2 regions of the Shewanella sp. SR43-8 genome follow, and region 1 is predicted to be linked to the other one. Evidence: predicted binding sites of a transcription regulator. Region 1 holds the regulator's gene; the other holds the start of a gene.
The links. Region 1 encodes LexA, which represses DNA repair genes until DNA is damaged. Its sites were predicted from a motif close to TACTGTATNNNNATACAGTA; they were not measured.
Positions count from the first base shown of each region.

Region 2: the regulator LexA is predicted to act here: its motif matches at 5,087-5,106, upstream of H5114_RS03325 (LexA family transcriptional regulator).

Region 1 is NZ_JACJDX010000008.1:90,612-101,703, forward strand. Features, by position in the region: gene ctaD (cytochrome c oxidase subunit I) at 1-1,220, opposite strand, end outside; gene coxB (cytochrome c oxidase subunit II) at 1,230-2,819, opposite strand; gene H5114_RS11785 (cell division inhibitor SulA) at 3,215-3,721, opposite strand; gene lexA (transcriptional repressor LexA) at 3,718-4,332, opposite strand; gene plsB (glycerol-3-phosphate 1-O-acyltransferase PlsB) at 4,597-7,020, shown strand; gene mtr (tryptophan permease) at 7,020-8,276, shown strand; gene H5114_RS11805 (hypothetical protein) at 8,548-8,820, shown strand; gene H5114_RS11810 (cytosolic protein) at 9,653-9,991, opposite strand; gene H5114_RS11815 (hypothetical protein) at 10,414-10,794, shown strand; gene H5114_RS11820 (hypothetical protein) at 10,870-11,092, shown strand, end outside.
Region 2 is NZ_JACJDX010000002.1:189,353-200,444, reverse strand. Features, by position in the region: gene yejK (nucleoid-associated protein YejK) at 1-1,006, opposite strand, end outside; gene H5114_RS03345 (YejL family protein) at 1,190-1,402, shown strand; gene H5114_RS03340 (DUF3413 domain-containing protein) at 1,487-3,277, shown strand; tRNA gene H5114_RS03335 (tRNA-Pro) at 3,637-3,713, shown strand; gene H5114_RS03330 (hypothetical protein) at 3,965-4,378, opposite strand; gene H5114_RS03325 (LexA family transcriptional regulator) at 4,676-5,077, opposite strand; gene H5114_RS03320 (hypothetical protein) at 5,194-5,406, opposite strand; gene H5114_RS03315 (hypothetical protein) at 5,440-7,212, opposite strand; gene H5114_RS03310 (hypothetical protein) at 7,215-7,502, opposite strand; gene H5114_RS03305 (hypothetical protein) at 7,506-8,516, opposite strand; gene H5114_RS03300 (hypothetical protein) at 8,578-11,016, opposite strand; gene H5114_RS03295 (hypothetical protein) at 11,038-11,092, opposite strand, start outside.

The sequences.
Region 1 (11,092 bases):
ATAATGGAAAATATCGCCCCAGTCACCAGCACATAATGAAAATGCGCCACTACAAAGTAAGTGTCGTGATACTGAAAGTCAGCAGGGGTGATTGCCAGCATCAAACCGGAAAAGCCACCAATGGTAAACAGAATGATAAACGCCACCGCAAATAGCATTGGTGTTTCAAATGTCATCGAACCGCGCCACATGGTAGCAACCCAATTAAACACCTTAACCCCGGTGGGAACCGCAATTAGCATGGTGCAATACATGAAAAACAACTCGGCGAATACCGGCATGCCTGTGGTAAACATATGATGTGCCCATACTAAGAACGACAGCACAGCAATACTGGCAGTAGCGTAAACCATAGAGGAATAGCCAAACAATTTCTTGCGGCTAAAGGTCGGTATAATGGCTGAGATAATGCCGAATGAGGGTAAAATCATGATGTAAACTTCTGGGTGACCGAAGAACCAGAAAATATGCTGGAACATCACTGGGTCACCGCCACCTGCAGCATCGAAAAAGCTGGTACCGAAAAACTTGTCGGTTAACACCATAGTCACTGCGCCTGCGAGCACTGGCATCACCGCAATTAATAAAAAGGCAGTAATTAACCAAGTCCACACAAACAAAGGCAGTTTCATCCATGTCATGCCAGGAGCGCGCAAGTTAACAATGGTTACGATAACGTTAATCGCGCCCATTATCGAGCTGATACCCATGATATGGATGGCGAATACAAATAGAGCGGTGCTATCAGGGCTATAAGTGGTTGATAGCGGTGCGTAGAATGTCCAACCAAAGTTAGGACCACCGCCTTCCATGAATAGCGAACTGAGTAATATGGTAAACGCGAACGGTAAAATCCAAAAGCTCCAATTATTCATCCGCGGTAAAGCCATGTCTGGTGCACCGATCATCATTGGAATTAACCAGTTAGCTAATCCGGTAAAAGCCGGCATCACTGCGCCAAATACCATGATAAGACCATGAACCGTGGTCATTTGATTAAAAAAGTTAGGTTCTACTAGCTGTAATCCAGGCTGAAATAACTCTGCCCGAATGACCATTGCCATGGCGCCACCAGTGAGAAACATAATAAAACTAAACCATAAGTACAGCGAACCGATATCTTTATGATTAGTTGTGAGTAGCCAGCGCATGAGCCCTTTCGGCGCTCCGTGATGATCATCATGAGCGGTAGCTAGTGTATCGTGCGTTGTTGTGCTCATTGTCTTCCCCTACTGTCCATGGCTAGCGACATCGGCAGGTTGCACCGCCTCGCCAGAATTATTGCCCCACGCATTGCGCTCATAAGTAATCACCGCGGCCATCTTTTGTGGGCTAAGTTGACTACTAAATGCCTGCATCGCGGTGCCTGCTTTACCGTGCATAACGATATCGATATGTCCGCTAACCGGTCCGGTAACCACAGGGCTGCCAATAAGTGAAGGGAAAGCGCCTGGCAAACCAGCACCAGAGGCTTGATGACATGCGGCGCAAGTGGTGGCATAAACCTGCTCACCTTCTGTGATTAATTGCTCCAAGGTTAAGGTCGGCAGATCTTCAATGGCAACAACCTCTGGTGTTACAGCCTTTGCGATGGTTTCAAGAGCCTGAGTCGCTTTTTCTGTCGCAGTATTGGTGCTCTCAGTTGCTGTTGCGGCCATTGTGCTTTCAGTCTTATTTGCTTCAGTACTTGCTTCATTGCCGCCAGAGAAATTACTCACATCAGCAGCTTGAACAACATCACCGGTATTATTGCCCCAAGCATTACGCTCAAAGGTAATCACTGCGGCAATCTCTTGGGCGGTAAGTTGCTTGGCAAAGGCTTGCATTGCGGTTCCTAGTTTACCGTTTAAGACGATGTTGAGGTGACCTGCAACAGGGCCTTTTATGATAGGACTGCCAATTAGTGATGGGAATACACCTGGAAGGCCCGCACCATTAGGTTGGTGACAAGCGGCGCAACGAGCAAGATAGATCTGTTCGCCTTGGGTGGTTAACTCTTCAAGAGATAAGGTTTGTGACAGTGATGCAGCCGCCGCAGCAGCGGCATTACTGGCCAGTTGCTTTTGCTCTACTAACCAATTATCAAAATCTGTCTCTGATAATGCTTGCACCACAATTGGCATAAATCCATGGTCTTTACCGCACAATTCGGCACATTGGCCACGATAAATTCCGGGCTTATCAATGCGGGTCCATGCTTCATTAATAAAGCCTGGATTGGCATCTTTTTTAACCGCAAAAGCCGGAACCCACCATGAGTGGATCACATCATCTGATGTCATTAAAAAACGCACTTTTTGGTTAATGGGCAGTACGAGTGGTTTATCGACTTCAAGAAGATAATGCTCTCCTTTAGTCTCTATGCCATCGATTTGATCTCTGGGGGTCGATAATGTGCTGTAAAATTCGATGTCTTTATCAAAATAGCTGTAATGCCATTTCCACTGCGACCCAGTAATTTTGATGGTGAGATCCGCATTGCTGGGATCTTCCATGGCAATTAAGGTTTTAGTGGCTGGAATAGCCATGGCGATTAAGATGATGAAAGGAATGACGGTCCAAGCTATTTCCACTTTAGTACTTTCGTGAAAATTTGCCGCAACAGCGCCTTTTGATTTGCGATGGTAAATCATTGAATAAATCATGATCCCAAACACCACTAACCCAATGGCACAACAGATATAAAGTATCGTCATGTGGAGGCCATAAACCTTACCACTGATATCTGTCACGCCTTGAGTCATGTTGAGGGACATTTCTGATGCCCCAAGCGGAAGTGCTATAAACACCACCAGTAAACAATACCACCATTGCTTCACAAGACTGCTCCTCTGTTCATTGCAAATAGCAATTACAAAGAAAAGTCACACAGTAATTCTCTGCTCTATGCAAACTTTTCGGTTCCCGAAAAAAGTTTGATGACCTCAAAGTACCTTGGTGGCAGTAAACAGGTTGTTTACGGTTTTATTATTAGCGGTGCACCACGCTTGTACCTACTACAGAACTTATCAATATTGAGTTGGCTCATTTGTCTGAAAGTAATCTTAATCACTGTCATTCACGTCCAATTAAAGATGAATAATATTTCATCCTTGGGAACAACATTAGCTGTAGATTAAACATTGATCAAGATCACTTTGTTGGCTAATTGACTGAAAAAAGATGAAAAAAAGCCCTGAATTCAATACAGGGCTTGGTAAGTAAGGGTTAATGCTTAGTGAAATGAGCAAAAATTACTTGTTCCATTTATTAATGTAGGGCTAACAAGTTGATGTTTGTGAGGTAAGTGAGCATTCACATCCTCAATTACCACACCTAAAGCCCGTGCACTTTTAGCCACAATTTCTAATCGACGACTATCACGAGCGTCAAGTGAGCTTGTCCAAGTGACGACAGCACTTGATGTTCCACTGGTAAGCGCTTTTTCCATCGCCCATAAGGTTTCGACTTCGTCTTTAGTGTGCACCAGTAAAATACGGTCCATTCTCACGCCAGCATTTGCCAGCATATGTTTATAGCCAATGTGTGGTGGGCTAATTAACACAATCCATCGACCTTGTTGGCTCAATGTGGCGAGTTGACTACACAACTGGCTCAACTCAGCTTCACCTTGGGTGACTGTTTGTAATGTGCGAATGGTTTGGTTGCCATGCAATTCTGTTTCAGCTAAATCTACCCATAAGCCTGGGTGACGTGGCGCGATGCCCATTAGTTTGTTCATAACCAATCTCCATTACGGATAACGCCAACGGCAAGCCCTTCGATGGTTAGGCTTTGGCAACTTAAATCAACTTTAATCGGGGTGTAATCGTCATTTTCTGCGTGCAGATAAATCACATTACCTTTTTGTTCAAATCGTTTTACGGTGACGTCATCATCAACACGCGCTACTACAACTTGGCCATTACGTGCTTGTTGCATTTTATGAACCGCGAGTAAATCGCCTTCTAAAATACCGATGTTCTTCATGCTGTCACCACGAACGCGCAACAGAAAGTCTGCGGCAGGTTTAAACATGCTCGGGTCGACTTGATAATACTGTTCAACGTGTTCTTGAGCCAAAATAGGCTCACCAGCTGCAACTTGTCCAATCAGAGGCAAACCGGTTTCAATCTGTTCTTCATGAGGTAAGCGAATACCTCGAGAGGTTCCAGGCATGATCTCGATAAAGCCTTTTTTGGCTAATGCTTTTAAATGCTCTTCGGCAGCATTAGCACTTTTAAAGCCAAGACGTTTCGCAATTTCAGCACGAGTGGGTGGCATACCTGTTTCGGCGATATTGTTTTTAATTAAGTCTAATATTTCTGCTTGGCGCGGCGTTAACGGTCTCATGATGATTCCTGTCTTTTTATACAGTGACTGTCATTATATACAGTGTTTGTGTTCGTGCAAGTATTAACCAACTATTTTTTGTGTTTTATTGGCTTTTTGTAACTTAAATAAATGTTTTTATTAGTTATTATATATGTTTTATCTTGCACTATGTCTTAAAGTGAGAGCTTACACGTAAAGATAAGTCGGCCAGATAGTGTAAGCAGGGTGGTTTCTGGTATCCTATACGACAATATTACAATGGCTTATGTTGCGAAAATAACCATGTCAAAACCAGATTCAATATTTTTACAAGCATTAAAATGGGTTCAGAAATGGATGGTACAGACCATTGTGGTGCCCCATGATCCGTTTGATGACCTCAATATAGATCCGACCAAGCCCTTGGTTTATTTGATGAAAACGGAATCTATTAGTGATATTGCCGCCTTGAGCGAAATCACTGAAGGATTTGGTATGCCAAGTCCTTATGAGCCGTTACAGCTTGATGGTTTAAGAGTGCCTCGAGTGGTGTGTTTAGAGGGGCGTAAACCTCTATTTGGTAAACGTGAAAGTGGTGAGAAGTTCCTTAATTATTTTACCCGTTTATTATCGCTTCATAGTGAGAATGCTGACCTTGATATTCAATTAGTGCCAGTTTGTCTTTATTGGGGACGTACTCCTGGTAAGGAAGAAGACAGCATGACAGCGGCTGTTTTTGAAAGAGAAAACCCAACTTGGTTACGTAAGTGGCTGATGATTTTATTTTTAGGGCGACATAATTTTGTGCAGTTTTCTAATGCGTTATCGCTGCGCCATATGGCTGATGAGCATGGTACAGACAAAAGAATTGCGCATAAATTAACTCGTGTCGCGCGAGTACATTTCCGTCGCCAACGTAAAGTTATGACAGGGCCACAATTACCTAATCGTCAAATGCTATTTGCCTCTTTATTAAAGTCAGATTCAATTAAAAAGGCTATTGAAGAAGAAGCAGTCAACAAAAAAGTATCTCCTGAAAAAGCTCGTGAAACTGCGATTGAATACCTCGATGAAATTGCCGCAGACTATTCAGATAGTTTAGTGCGCATTGCCGAGCGTTTTCTCACTTGGTTATGGAATAAATTATATAGCGGTATCAATATCAAAGGTGCTGAACAGGTAAGACAGCTTCACCATGATGGCCATGAAATTGTCTATGTGCCTTGTCATCGCAGCCATATGGATTACTTGTTGCTGTCATACATTTTGTATTATCAGGGTATGGTTCCGCCGCATATTGCGGCCGGTATTAACTTGAACTTTTGGCCTGCAGGGCCAATGTTCCGCCGTGGTGGAGCATTCTTCATCCGCCGCAGCTTTAATGGTAATAAACTGTATACCGCAGTATTTCGTGAGTATTTAGATCAGTTATTTGCTAAAGGTTATTCGGTTGAGTATTTCACCGAAGGTGGGCGTTCGCGTACAGGGCGTTTACTTGCGCCTAAAACCGGCATGTTGGCAATGACCATAAACAGTGTACTTCGCGGCATAGAGCGCCCAGTGACGTTAGTGCCAGTGTATTTAGGTTATGATCATGTGATGGAAGTGGCCACTTATCACAAAGAGTTAAGCGGCAAGAAAAAGAAAAAAGAATCTGTTTGGCAGTTATTTGGTGCGCTGCGTAAACTCGGCAACTTTGGCCAAGGTTATGTTAATTTTGGTGAGCCGATTAACTTACAGCACTTCTTAAATCAACAAGCGCCAGAATGGCGTAGCGAACTGGCGAAAGAGCCTGATCAAAAACCATCGTGGTTTACTCCATCGGTTAATTTACTCGCTAACCGCGTGATGACCAATATTAACGGTGCTGCCGCCGCGAGCTCGGTAACATTAACCAGTTTAGTGTTATTAGCCTCAGAGCAAAATGCATTAGAAAGAAGTCAGTTAGAACGCCAACTTGATCTGTATTTAGCCTTATTGAAAACCGTACCTTATACCGATTACGCATCGGTCGCCGAGGGTGATGGTAAGTCGATTGTTGATCATTGTTTGTCGTTAAATAAGTTTGTTAGTACCAAAGATTCTATTGGTGAGATTATTTCTGTTGATGAAAAAATTGCCATCACCATGAGTTATTACCGTAATAATATTATTCATGTAATGGCGATACCGTCATTAATTGCCAGTTGTTTATTGCGCTATGATGACTGCGATCGCGCGCGCATTCATGCCATCGTGATGGATTTTTATCCATTGTTGAAAGCAGAGTTATTTATGGGCATTGATGATGTGCCTAAATATGTTGATGGCGTTTTAGACTTTATGCTTGAGCAAGGTTTGTTGAGCGACAATGATAACTTTGTCATCACGCCTCGTCATATTACCCAAGTATTACTTCTGGCTGAAACGATCAGTGAGACCTTGCAGCGTTATGCCATTATCTTTAATTTACTGGCGATAAAGCCTGAGCTTGAACGTTCTGCTCTTGAAACCGACAGTCACTTGTTGGCCCAACGACTAGGCGCACTTCACGGGATTACCGCTCCAGAGTTTTATGACAAAAAACTGTATAACACCTTGAGTGTTAAGTTAAAAGAACTAGGTTACTTATGCAGTGTTGAACATCGTGACGAAGTGATCAGAATTCGAGATCATGCCAACAAGTTACTGAGTTCGTCAGTGAAACAAACCATAGTAGACAGTGTGGATGCGGAGCACGGACAATAATGGCAAACCATATGAATGCGGCCAAGCATCGCACTAGTGGTAAGTCAGTATTGGGTGGGGCGATGATCATTGCTGGCACTACAGTGGGTGCGGGAATGTTTTCCTTGCCAGTTGTTGGTGCAGGGATGTGGTTTGGTTACTCAATAGCGATGTTGCTCGGCGTCTGGTTTTGCATGCTAATGTCGGGTTTGCTGTTATTAGAAGCTAACTTGCATTTTGAACCCGGTGACAGTTTCGATACCTTAACTCGAGTAACCCTAGGGCAGTTTTGGCGAGTCATTAACGGCGTCTCTATAGCCTTTGTGTTGTACATTTTAACTTATGCCTATATCAGTGGTGGCGGATCGATTGTTAATCACAGTTTATCGGCATTGGGTGTCAGTCTACCTCAGAGTGTGGCAGGGTTAGTGTTTGCCGTGGTGCTGGCGCTAGTGGTATTTGTCAGTACTAAAGCGGTTGATCGCATTACCACCATCATGCTTGGTGGCATGGTCATTACCTTCTTCTTGGCCATTGGTAATTTATTGATCGATATCGATACCGTGAAACTGGTATCACCCGATGGTGAGTCGCGTTACTTACCTTATCTGCTCGCTGCGATTCCTTTTGGCTTAGCCAGTTTTGGTTATCACGGTAACGTACCCAGTTTAGTTAAATATTACGGTAAAGATGCTAAAACCATTGTTAAGGCTATCATTAGCGGAACCACAATCGCATTAGTGATTTATGTGTGTTGGTTAGTGGCAACTATGGGTAATATTCAGCGCAGCCAGTTTGCCGATGTTATTGCCCAAGGCGGTAATATTGGGGTGTTAGTTGCAGCGTTGTCAGGGGTTATTGCCAGCCAATGGCTTGATAGCATGTTGACCCTGTTTGCCAATCTTGCCGTGGCATCATCATTTTTAGGTGTCACATTAGGTCTGTTTGACTACCTTGCAGATCTATTTGGTTTTGATGATTCGCGCACCGGACGGATTAAAACTGCAGCGGTTACGTTTATCCCGCCAACAATATTGGGCTTGCTGTTTCCGAATGGGTTTATCCTCGCCATTGGTTTTGCTGCACTTGCAGCCACCATATGGGCTGTGATTGTTCCAGCTTTGCTGGCTTATAAAGTGAGGCAGCAGTACCCCCATTATGTCGGCTTTAAGGTGCCAGGCGGAACGCCACTGATTGTGCTTGTGGTGTTGTTTGGGATAGTGACCGCAACATGTCACTTACTGGCAATGGCAGATATCTTACCGGTATTTAAATAACCACAACTTGTTATAATCGAATCATAATTATTCAGAAAGTCTTCGTTTGAAGGCTTTTTTGTTTGTGGCTATTCTGGCTGATATTTAACAACCAATGGTATGTTGGTCAATAAGCTATTTGCTGGCATGATAGCAATAACCATATCCGTCAATTGGATGGTTTATGTTGCCGTTGATGACGCTGATACTTCAATTGCAAAGCGCTATTTTGGGCATAATCGTGGTATCTGTAATAGATACTCATTAAGTGTATTTAGGCAAGGATGAGCAAATGACACAGAATAACACCCAAGCTGAGTTGGCTAGAATTCATCGCAGTATGATGATAGTCGCCTTAATTGATTTCCCTGGAGCACTGTTGTTTGGTCTCGGAATTTACGGTTTAGTTGCCGGATTTGACCAAGATTTTTTACCTATACTCGCTAACCAAGCTGTCATTGTTAATGTCATGTTGCTTTTAGGTGCTGTGATTATGGCTTGGGGCATGTTTCGCATGGTAATGCTTGCTCGTGAAAAGCAACTCATATTACAACAACGTAAGTGAGATATTGATTAACTCAACTTATTTGGTTCGGTTAAGTTTGATTGATCACATGATTTAATTGCTACTCACTACCTGCTGCAAGTGTGCTACAGGATAGCGAATGTCGCGATTACAAAGATGTGATAGAGCGGCTTAGTGTTGACTTACTTTTGTCCGTTTCTAAGTCAAGAAAACGAACTCGTTGTGCCTAAATTTTGTAGGCCTTCGAATGAAGGTTTGGCATTTTTATGTCTGGTTTAGTGGTGTTTAGCTGAGTGGGTGTTGGTTAAATGGGTTTGAAGCTTGTACCTTCAATGCAGTTAATCACCTGCAGTGAGCTGATGTGTAGATACTGCTTCGGGACGCTTTGCACCATCCATGGCCGCTTAACGAAAACGTCCCTGTTTTCGATACCCTCAGTCGCATCTTCACTGGGTCATTCTATCTCTTCGATTTAGCTTCATTTGGTACGAATGTTAAGTTAAAAACTAACTTGGTTTTGCCCCCAAAGTTTGTAGGCTTTCGAATGAAGGTTTGGCATTTTTATGTTTGGTTTAGTGGTGTTTAGCTGAGTGGGTGTTGGTTAAATGGGTTTGAAGCTTGTACCTTCAATGCAGTTAATCACCTGCAGTGGGCTTATGTGCAGATACTGCTTCGGGACGCTTTGCGCCATCCATGGCCGCTTAACGAAAACATCCCTGTTTTCGATACCCTCAGGCGCATCTATACTGGGTCATTCTATCTCTTCGATTTAGCTTCATTTGCTACGAATGTTAAGTTAACAGCTAACCTGGTTTTGTCCCATTCCTTGCTAGGGATGCCAATTCGCCGATTTCAACTTACTGAATAATTTTCAGTCTATTCGGGTAATAAAGGTTTGCTCGTCATCCACAAAAGCTACAAAGCCGCCGTGATAGATAAATACCCGACCACGCCCCTCAACTAAGCAGGCAAGTTGTGGGTCCAAATCTTCTTCGTTACCCTGTCTTTGATATGTGCCGATATCGGTGATTACGCCGCTGAGAGTAGGCAAATATCTATAAGTTCGCTTTGCTTGATCAACCAGGTTCAATTCGCTGGCGGTAGAGAAGCAAGAGGGTATCGTACCGGCTTCTTCGATAAACATAGTTTTCAGTTCTTCAAAAGCTGTGATCACTAGCCAGTCGATGCCGTTAACATGATGGATAAACATTGAGTTTCTCGGTAATTCTGATGCGGAGATTTTAACATTATCAGGGGTAGAACGTAGTAGAGATTTAGTAATTCTGTGCAATTTACGGTCATTCACTAGGCCACCTTGAAACACGTCTTTGCCCCAAAGCTTGTTAGAGAACATCCAATTTAAACTTTGCTCGAACATAGTTATCGCTAGTTTATGAAAGCACTATTTTGATATTTGTTAACATATCTGCTCTGCATAACGAGTTTGTATTATTCTCAATTATCTAAATTCTTGCTTTTGCCTAGACTAAAAGGTGATTGATTTGGATTATTTAAGCTGATAAGTTACTAAAATCATTAATAATTAAAGCCATTTGGATGTTGTGTTTTGGTGAGCTTCTCAGGATGTTTATCGGAATTCTCGTTAATACGCTGTTAACTGCATGGATTAGCATGGTCAAGTTTCTGAAAGTAATTGCATATGTTCTTATTGGAGGAGTGGTCATAGTTGGCGCATTGCTTTTGTGGTTTGACCGCTCAAAAGATATAGATTTTACCGTTTATCATCCTGATTCTTGGGTTACATGCAACGGAAAGGTCAACAAGGATTCAGTTGAATATGCTCAGCTTACTAAATGGTTACAACTGAATAACTCAAATTGGCAAAACTATGTAGCAACTGCTGCTCCTGGTTATTTTTATAAATCAGACGATATTACGATTCATGTATATAAGCATGGCGTAGTCGTTAATTATTATGACGGTCAAAACTGGTCTCAAGTGCAAAAGTCAGTTGATACAAAGGAAATTCATGGTATTTGCAAAAGCAGTTAACAAGCCAAGTCAGCGGGAATTTCACTCGCTGAAAAACACTCATAAAATCCCCTGCTTGGGGCGTTATAAGCCTTTATGAAAAAATTATTAATCTTCACTTTTTTGCTTTTACCTTGTTTTGTGTTCGCAGCAAACGAAATCAAAGTGAAGGCTGATCTAGAGTTCCTTTTAGATACCGAAAAGGAATCTGGAAAATTATGCTTTGGTGAAAATGATTGCTCGACTTGGTCGACTTTTTATTTGTTCAACGCGGATGTTAAAAAAGTAATCGTAGGAACTGAATCTAGCACTTCATTTA
Region 2 (11,092 bases), on a different contig from region 1:
CCAATTGATCTTTCAAATTGGCCGGCACACCTTTTATCAAAATAGTGTCAGAAATAGGATCATAAATAACCCGTTCACCTAAATGGCCACCATCAAAACTCAATGTTACTCCACCGCCAGTGCCTGAAAACTTCTTCAAACTGCGTAAACTGGCTTTATCTGCCGGAAACTCATCATCCAACTCATAACTGCCACCACAGGCGAAATCATAAAATGAATCCATGCCGGAATCAGCTAACTCGTCAGCTAAATCTTTAACTTCAATCACATCACCAGAGCCCGCGCGCTCAGAACAATAGTCAAAGACCTTGTTACGGCACTCTTGACGTTCATCTTTGGTTAACTCGCTGCCCGCAACAAAGTCTTCAACCGCATGGATCAAGGTTTTGTTTTGCGCTTTGATGTTAACCCCTTCAACACAGCCCATAAAATCTAAAAAGAAGTCGGCAACTTTACGGCCCGCACGACCACGAATAAACGAAATATATTTACGCGAGCTTTTATCGGCCTGCCACTCAGTTAAATCAATGCGGGCGGCCAGTTGAATATTGTTTAAATCTAAGTGATTATTTTGCGACAATTCCATGTCATCTAAGACTGTCATCGACGACTTAGCGCTTAATAACGCCACAAATAAATAGTCGCTTGTCATACTGGTATAGCAAGACATCAATAAAAATCCGCCTTGGCTAAAGTCGTACTTAGACAATTCTTGCTGCAATAGTTGGCTTGCTTGGCCGCTAAATTCTACAAAGCCTAAATCGCCTTTGCGATAGCCTGTCAGAGCATCAGAAAATGCACTATTGGCTTCGCCATCATCGTCATGGGTACCAAAAAAGCCAAAACCTTTTCCCGCTTTGCCCGAATAGGTCTGATGTAACTCTTCTAACATGGTTTCAACGGCGTGAGTATTCAACAACGGTTGCGGGCGTAAACGACAACGCATTTGCCCCTGACTGTCTTGAGATATTTCGTGAATAATTGCTTGCTCAATACTAATGCCCATAAGCCTTGTTAATCCTAGTCAGTCACAGATGATAATTTTAAAAAGAATGATATCAGACCAACCGTATAAATCGAACAAGGGTTTACGATATTCCTCACATAGAGCGAATAAAACTTGAGGCGAGCGCCGGCTAAATCCGTTATTATGTGCAGCTAATTCATTCTTTATTGAAGTTTTCTGACTATGGCAATTCAATCTAAATACACAAACACTCAAGTTGAGGCACTTATCAGTGAGCTGCTTGCTGTGCTAGCAAAGCATCAAGCACCTACCGATTTAAGCCTGATGGTACTAGGTAACTGCGTGACCCATTTGCTTGACAAAAAAGTCCCAAATGAGTCTCGTCAAAAAGTAGCAGAGCAATTTGCCAAAGCTTTAACACAGTCGATTAAGTAACGACTAAATAAAATTTATCACGAATGCTAACAATCAGTTACACTGAAAAAAAGCCGTGATAATAACGTAGGAATACGAGTTAACATGATCGAGCGCAAAAAGCAGCAAATGACGCGTGATAAAGTGTCACGCTTAGTTAATTGGGGTCACTGGTTTGCCTTCTTTAATGGCATATTGGCGATGTTAATTGGCGCTCGGTATATCGGCAGTGTCGGCTATCCAGAATCCATTATTGGCTGGGCATATCTTACTATCAGTACCATTGGCCATTTTACTTTTTTGGCTTTTATCGGTTACTTAGTTTTTATCTTCCCGATTACCTTACTCCTACCTTACTCTAAAATTTTACGCGGTTTTGCTGCATTTATTGCCTCAATTGGATTATATGCCCTACTGTATGACACCATTATTTATGACGACTATGGTATTCATTTAAGTCCTTTTGCCTTTGATTTAGCTTGGCAAGACCTCAACGCGCTATTGCACAGTACCTCATACATAGTCACCCCTATCGTCATTGTGATTGTTGAACTTACCGCGGCCAATTATTTGTGGAAACGCATCGACAAAATCCAGAAAAAACAATGGGGTAATAAAGTGGTATTGTTTGTCGGAATTTGTTTCGTCAGCAGCCATTTATTTCATATTTGGGCCGATGCCACTAACATGACTGAAGTCACTCGTTTTGATGACGCTTATCCAGTGTCATACCCAGCAACAGCGCGATCGTTTATGGAAAATCACGGCATTGACAGCAGCATGCAGTCAACAGAATCACGCAACACTAAATCGCGAAAGTTAAGCTACCCCATCAATCCGATGCAATGCAGTGCTGATAGCCAACCTAATATTATGCTGATCACCATAGACAGCCTTCGAGCAGACATGGTCGATAACGTCACTATGCCGTTTTTAAGCCAATATCGAATCCAAAATCAGCGTTTTACGAATCACTATGCTGGTGGTTCTGACTTTGAAACCAGTATGTTTACTCTCATGTATGGTCTACAAGGTAATTATAGTGACCGCAAAGAGTTTGACAGTACTAGCCCAATCTTAACCAACATCCTTAAGCAGCAAGGTTATCAATTAGCCATGTTTGCCCCCGAAAATGAACAATACGCTGCCAATAGCGCAATGTTTAACGGCATGACCATGCACATCAGCGAAAGTCAAAATGGCAGTGCAGATGCCGACATCAATACCATTAGCGCAGTCAATCAATGGCAACAGAATCAAACACAACCTTGGTTCAGCTTAGTCAATCTGACTGCACCGAAAGACTACGATACTCCTGTTGGTTTTTTAGGCGTGCAAACCGTAAAACCGCAAATGCCATTAAAGCCAGCACAGAAAGTATTGTTTAACCAATATCGTCAGTCGCTTAACTTTATTGACCAGCAACTCGCTACGTTACTCAATAATGTCAGTGATGACACTGTGGTGCTTATTACCGGCACATACGGTCAAGTCTTCACCAGTAACGCCAGTGATGCACGCAGCGATTTATCACCCGGTAACGTTGAAGTGCCACTGATCATTCATTGGCCAAACAGCAGTGGTAATAAAGTCAATTACCGCACTAGCCATTATGGTATAGCACCAACCTTGCTAAGCCATGTCTTAGGCTGCACAAACCCAAGTACTGATTACAGCTCGGGACGAAGCTTGCTAGAGCCTAATAATGAAACCTGGGTCTACATTGGAGATAGTCGCCGTTTTGCTATCTATCAAAAATCTGAAATTACCGTGTTAGATCGCTTCGGCAAGTACCGTATCTATGATTTGGACTACAAAAATCGCTTAGATAAAAAAATGAGTGCACCTGAACTCATTCAAGTGATGCGCGAAGGCAGAAGGCTATACAACCAATAAACCAACCAAAGTACCATTCATTGGTGTAAGTTATGCTTCAAAAGTGCTGAAGGTAATACAATAAATATTACCTTCAGCATCTAAGTCAATATCGACCTATATCCATGAGCAACGCTTATGCAAAAGGCTATATTCTAGCCGCTTATCCAATATTCGTTATCGTAATTGGGCAGTTTATAGTCAATCGATAAATAGCGCTTAACTAACTGCTTGCACTCGTTAATTACTGTTGATAAAGTGCTTACCCGCTTAGTGAACTCAGCTGAGTTACCCCAAAGCCATTAGGCGCACTAAGTGATACTTTACCAACCAGCTTGATACTAACTATTGACCGCTAGTGTGATAAAGTACTAAAAACTCGGTATGTAGCGCAGCCCGGTAGCGCACTGTCATGGGGTGTCAGGGGTCGGAGGTTCGAATCCTCTCATACCGACCAAATCTAAAATAAAAAAGCCTGTATACATCAACTGTTTACAGGCTTTTTTGTGTCTAAATACAAAACGTGAATTTTATTAATCCGGTCAAACTCCGGTCAAACTCCGGTCAAACCCTCAGCTCTACAATTACAACTTACGTTATTTTCATAATAAGGTTTTCTAATGTGTCGCTTGTCTCAAACCACCCTATTTCATTTCTAAAACCTCGCGACCCGCAACACAATCAGTACTAATTACTATCGCTATTAGCTTAATTGATGTTTAGTTTTCTATAAGCCGCTTCAAACTTTCTGCGTTGTTCACTTCGGTATTCGACACATGCAACCATGTGTTCGTCGCTGGTGTAGGTCTCACAGTCAGGGCGCGGCTTATAAATTTTTAACCAAGCTTCCTGCTTGAACTTTTCATCTTCAGCTTTTTTGATTGCTCGTTGTTTTCTGTTTCGTTCGGCAATGATTTCTTGCTTATGCTGCTCAATTTTTTCTTGCTTGGATAGTTGAACATTACGAAGCTGGATAGCCTGTTTTGCTTTAATTTCCATTAAGGCTTCTTGAATTTGCAATTTGGCTTCATGCTCAAGATAAGCCGTAAAAGCCATAAAACCTAACCCCATAACAGAAAAAGCCAAAAGAATACCAAGTGCTATTTGTATAATTAGTTTCATATTAGATCTGTATCTCGAACATACACCACTGATTCAACTCTTCGTCGAACCACACTTCATAACCATCCAACTCGGCTGGTGTCATCTTACTAACATCTCTCAGTATTAGCTCTGGAAGATCATCAGCACACTCAGTCTGAAAATAATAGAACGCTATAGTACCAAAATACGAAAGTGGAGCCGTGATGATGATGTAAAGCATTAATCGTTTGGGTTTACAGTCATACTTTTCCAAGTAATAAGCCAATGGTTTCATTAATGATATCCTTATTCATTAGTGCTGTTGAGCAGTAAACGCTAACCGAAAAATTTTGATGGATAGTGACAGCGTATCGACTTAGAGACTACACCTTCTACGGTAAACATTTCGTTGCATGTGATCGAAACCGGTTTGTTATCTTCATTTGCTGAAAGTAGTCGGCGATTTTTTAAGTCTAGTATCTTACAAACAAATTCACCATTAAAATACGCTACGACAATATCATGATTTTTAACCGTTAAATCCCTATCAACAACCAATATGTCACCATCAAAAATACCAACACCTTGCATAGAATCACCTTCGGCTTGAACAATTAAGGTGGCACTTGGATGTTCAATCAATATTTCATCAAGCTGCAGCGATTGTTGTAAGTACTCAGCCGCAGGGCTTTCAAATCCTGTAATGCCGGCACGAGCATAGATTGGAATAACTTTCATAGACAACAACACTGTATAAAAACACAGTTAAAGTGTATGCTATTTTGTAAATTTTGCAATTTATATACACGGTGAAATAATCCTTGTTTGAATGAGTTGATAAATAAAGCAATGTCCTAAACCTCTATCTCTACAAACGCCAATGCAGGGGCTGTCCCTAGCACCCTGCCGTCTTGAACATAGATGTGATCGCCAACACTACCAGAACCGATAACTCGTTGAGTATGATTACTGGCAGTGCTGGCGGTGACGGTGCCGTCGGTGTTTACCGCGTTAATCGTCATGATAGTTCGCGGGGCGCTTAGGCTTTGTTGTAACTGCTTTAACATTACGACTCCTTATGCTGATTTTGATACAACAGCTTATGCAACGTGACGAACGACGGTGATGGTTTGCTCTACATCGATGTCGCCTGTATCGCTAACCGATGCATTGATCGTCACCGAGTCGCACGTACCTTTGAACACATCGACACCTTCACGAATACCAATCAACATACCAGGTGTTGCAGGTGGTAAGTCGGCCATAATCGGTAAGCTCATATTGATATTAAGCTTGTTGCCCGTGTCGGCCAGTGCGTTGGTACCGGCTGTTCGTGCAGCTTGATTATCAACAATCAATTGAGCACTTATGTCATCGGTTGCGATGTTACCTGCAGTTCCAGCGCGTTTTACTTTTGCGCTAATGCCCTGCTGCTCACCACGAAGCCAAACCACATTACACTCGGTACCGATTTCTTTTGACTCGCTGTAACTGGTGATCACCGCATCATGCACGGTTAAGTCTGGTGTTACACCTTCCATTAACCACGGTACTGTTGGCCAACGTGGAACCACGGTTAACGCTTTGGTTTCATCATTCGATAGCAACATGCAACCCAATTGAGCAACAGCTTCTTGCACTGCATCGATGGGCGATTTATTGCCAACGCTAAACGCGCCTGCAGGTACGTTAAAATCAACGATGCCATTAAGCGCGATTGTCCAACCAGTGAATTGCAGCATGTCATTAAGTAAACCCGCAAAACTGCGTGATGTTGCATTGGTATAACTGATCGGCAATACATATGGCGTAGCAAGTTCGGCGCTGCGGCTGCGGCCTGTTCCACGATAGGTTTCGTTACCAAACACTTTGCTTACACTGGTTTGTTCAACCAAGGTAAAGAACTCATAGCCGTTAATGCCGACTTTAAGCAGTTGGTTTTCAGCACGGCTGGCATCGATGCGACTTGAAAAATCGATACTCACCGAACTGGCCCACTGGCCACGGCTGCGGCTGATACTGATATTGCTAATCACAATCGGTACGTCATCAGACACACGCACACACGTAATGGTTGGCTGCATTAAATAATACCTGCGCAGTTGTGGTTCAATGGGGGTTTCAAAATCAAGGCTGGGTAAGCTTGGGTTGGCGTCAACTAAACCGCCACCGTCGTCAAAGTAGCAATAGTTTGCTGATGCGGTAAAACGCAGCAGCAATGGACTGCTTGAACTTGACCAAGGTTCGCTAAACCGAATCGTCACCTTACCCGTAGGAGGTCGATAGCGAGTTGAACAAATCCAACTGGCGGTATGTGGGCCCCAAGCAATGCTTGGCTGAATTAGTCTAACATTGCCATAGCTGTAAGCGGTGGTGATATCATTAACTAATGGTGCGCCATCACACCAATTGATATCAGCCTGCAGCGTATTTAGCCTTGGTGCCACTTGCCAATCGACAGACATAACGGTGATGTGTTGATTCGGTACCAACCACTCCAATGTAAAATATTGCTCAACACCAGGCGCAACAAACCATTGCCAGTTTATGGTTAACTCAGTTAATGGATTAGCCGAATAAGATATTGTGGTTTGATTCTGGGTTAGTGGTTTACTTTGCCATGGCAATATTACATAGAAGTCGGTTGCAGCATTTGATAACACACCTAAATTAACTTGATTACCAATGCGTTCACTAGCGCTTGTGAGTTGATAATCATTGGCAGCGAGTAATGGCGGTTGCCAAGTTACGCCTAAATCAATACCCAAAGATGGTGGACGGATTGGCGGCTCTGGTACCACCTCACCAATGAACCGAATCGTTATTGGTGAGGTGGCATTAGGCCATGGCTGACTAAAGCGTAATTCAATCATATTTAAGTCTCAGACAAGTTTATAACTGATGCTCTAACGCCATCTAAAACAGCTGCGTTGTACTGCTTGTCATTATCTAAAATCATCACCAAAAGCTCATTCTTTGTTGCGTACTCAATCGGCATGACAACTTTTGTCAATGACATTGCTACCCCAGCAAATAAAACCTCTGATGATTCTCTTGAAATAATCAAAATTATTTCTGCATCAGGGTCAGTATCGATTTCGATTAATCCAACAGGCACTTGTTGAATCGTAGGTAATATAGAAAACAAACCTAGAGTAGCCATATATTACCACTCCACTAGATTTAGAAATGTACTTACACCACCTGTTGAGCTTCGTAATGCAAGGTGTTGTTGATTATTAAAATCTTTATAAAAAGGCCAAGTTTGAGTTGACCAGCGTGCTAGTTCAACCTCAAGCAAACCATATAATCTCCCTCTTATATATGGACTTAAACCAGAAGTAGTTCTAGGAACACCAATTCTATCATTGTAGCCAGCTGAACTTGGGTATCCGATTTGAAAACCATATGCCTGAATCCACCACTCACCTATTCGCTCATCAAACACTGGATCGGCATGATCTAAACTTTCTGTACCCAAAGAATTAAAGCTACAATTTACACAATATTCAGCATATTTATTAGCTGCACCATCTGTATCATATATTCTAAAAATCTGACTTGATGTTGGGTTCATACGATTTGAGCCGAATAGTTCAGGCCATGACGGTGCAGTGCTAGCATTAGAGGCATTTTTTGCAGCATAGAAATCAGAAAATGAAATCATTCTACTTACGTCACCACTGAGGCCACTATTGTAATCACCGCAGTAAACAACTCTCTCATCAGAATTAACCCAAGTTGAATATCCTGATGAATTGACACTCTTACCCATAATCAAGAAAAAGCCAACAGCCGTACCTACCACAACCCACACATCGAATCCCAAATAACTTTCACATTGAGTTGAGCATATATACCCTTTATTAGTCATTGAGGTAACACTTGTTGCTGAACGACATGGTTGATACCACATGCCGTTACCATCAGTATCTGCACCATTATGTGATTTCACGTTCACACAACCGCCAGATCCCCCACCAGATATATTGTTTGAAAACATAATATTTCTGGTGCCAGTATTCTCTGCAACAATGGTCCAACCTAATGGAGCTGTTGAGCCATACCCAGATACTAGACATTTCTTGAGAATATTAATAATTTCAGACGGTTTACATGTACCTATGCTTGGTGCACCTGCATCTGTGCTTCGATAAACTGTAACAGGTAATCCCATGATTTTTCCTCACGCGAAAGCGGTACCGACATTACTGTCGGCACTATTGCTATTAAAATGATTAAGCTTCGTTACCGCGAAACGCTAATACAGCGCGGTCGGTGTTGATTTGGCTGTGGCCTGCTTGCACAGTACGAATGGGCATTACGGGTTTAGCGCTGGCTATCGTGGCAAAGCGAATGGCTTCACCAGGATTCCAACCAGCACCGAACGCACCAGAGCGAATAACAAAGTAAGGTTGATTGGTTAGCGCATTAATTGGGGCAAAGTCGTTTAACGTATCGCCTATGGCAATTTGGCCAATACGCTTACCCACACAGCGGAACGATGTTGAAGACGTAAACACTAAGGCCCAATCCTCATTCACTGCCGCCGCATTAGTTACCTCAATCGGGTAATCTACTGTGTTTAACGTGCCTTGGGCTGCGTCACCGTCTAAGTCCCAGTTGTTGGCCCAGCTGGTCATGTCGCGCACCTTACCGACTCGCGCTTGTAAGTCTCCAAGTATTTGCACACTGGCCACACTTGAGCCAATGGGATACTCACGCGATAACGCCGTTGAAATCGTGACTGTATTGACACTAACCGCAGTGACCAAAGCTAACTCGCTAATGGTGTCACTTAAAATAAACGGCGCAGTAAATCCGCTAAAGTCACTGTTTAACGTAACCGTGCCGGCTACGCTATCAACGCTAAAGTGATCACTGGTTGCGGTCCACAAACTGGCGCCGGTTGAGTCGGTAATATCAACAAAGTTACTGCCAGTGCGAATGGTAATTACCGCACCATTACTTGGACTAACAACATTTTGATAGTCAGTGTGTGACACCGCGATAGTGCCCCAGGCACGATAAATATCGACAATACCCGCATTGGGGATGCGCAATGGGTTTAGGCCATAAATATCAGCAGGCGGTAAGTTGCGCACTTGCTCGGTAATATCGTAACGCAAGGTGCTTAACTTAACGTTTTGAGTAAACGATAACTGCACCAAGTTATTCACAATACTGCCGCTTATGCCTGTACCCGTTACCGTGCCGTTACTGTCACAGCTGGCGCTGATTAACACATCACCCACGGTAAATACTTGCAGGTAAAAGGTATCTAACAATGCATCACTGGCATTCAGTACAAACGTGGCCATATTGGCTGACTCTGGCGCAATCACTAATCCAACATAGATTAAGTCAGTCATGCCAGACTCTAATGTGATGCTGCCAGTTTGATAATCCACAATCGCCGCGCGTATTTCTTCACGAACCACAAGCGAGCCCACTCCCGATACGGTCGAAATATATAACGCACCATCACGTTCAGTAAACGGCAATGCACTTCCCTGATAAGTCACCTTGCCTGTTAACGTGTTGGGTACCAACTCACGATCGGCAGGAAATGCATCAGCATTATCATAGTTTTGATATGACACACCCGAGATGTATTGCAACGACACTGGGGTATTTAAGTCAGGCTTGCGTGATAACGTCACACTTACCGTGTCGCTACTAACAACCACAATGGCATCATCACTACCGTACTGAATACCACCCGATGTGTAACTGGTGATTGGAGTGTAATCAACGGCAATGTTGGTACCCTGCAACACATCAACCAAGGCGAACTGATAGCTTTGCGCAGTCGATGCCATTTGCGATACGGTTTTACGCACTATATCGCCGTCGCTAATTGCTTGCCCTGTTTTAACTTGTTCACTTAACACTACTGGCAATAGGTTTTGCTGCACTGCTTGCACGGCTAGATTCTTGTTGCTACTTGCGGCAGTTAACTTGCTCACACCATGAAACGTTAATGGGCTGGCTTCGTTGGTTAAGCGAAGCTTAGTGCAGTTACTTGTAGCATTTACGGTGACATTATATTCAGGTGTAGCAAAATCGATTGGTGGATCAAATACTATATTGCCCTCGCTGTTACCTGGTGCATTAGTATCGGTCACCATGGCGTAATGTATCTTGCGTGGCCAATCAGCATCTTCAATGCCCGGGTACTCAACTGCAATCGCAATCACTTGGCCCACTCGTAAACTGGTGGTTTTGCGATACTCTTTGCCGTCGAACATATACGTAGACTGTAAATACTCGCGACTAAAACTGTTTTGATTAGGTAAGAAGCCAGGTGCGCCTTCACGGATTAATGAACCAGCAGTAACTGACGATTCTAAAATCTCTTTCATTTCGACCATACGGTCTTCGTCATCTAATGCATCAGCCTCAACCAACAGCATAGACACAAGCGGATCGGTTGGCGGTTGACTAATAAAGACATGAGCATCGAGCAAGGTACCAGTGTCGGTGGTGTCTAATGCTGGATAACACTTCATAATATCGAGCGACGATTGCGCATGGTCAATGTCAGAAATAGCAGTAAACAACTCATTTAACTTGCCAGACTGCACCGCATTACGGGTGCGTTGACCACCTGCATCGTCACTGGTACCCAACTGCTCGGGTTTAAATATCTTTAAATCATTACGGGTAATGCTCATGGGCCACCTGTGTGTGTTGAGTTACAGCGTTAAAAATCGTAATACCACGTTGGTCAGTAACGGATAGCCGCCCAAT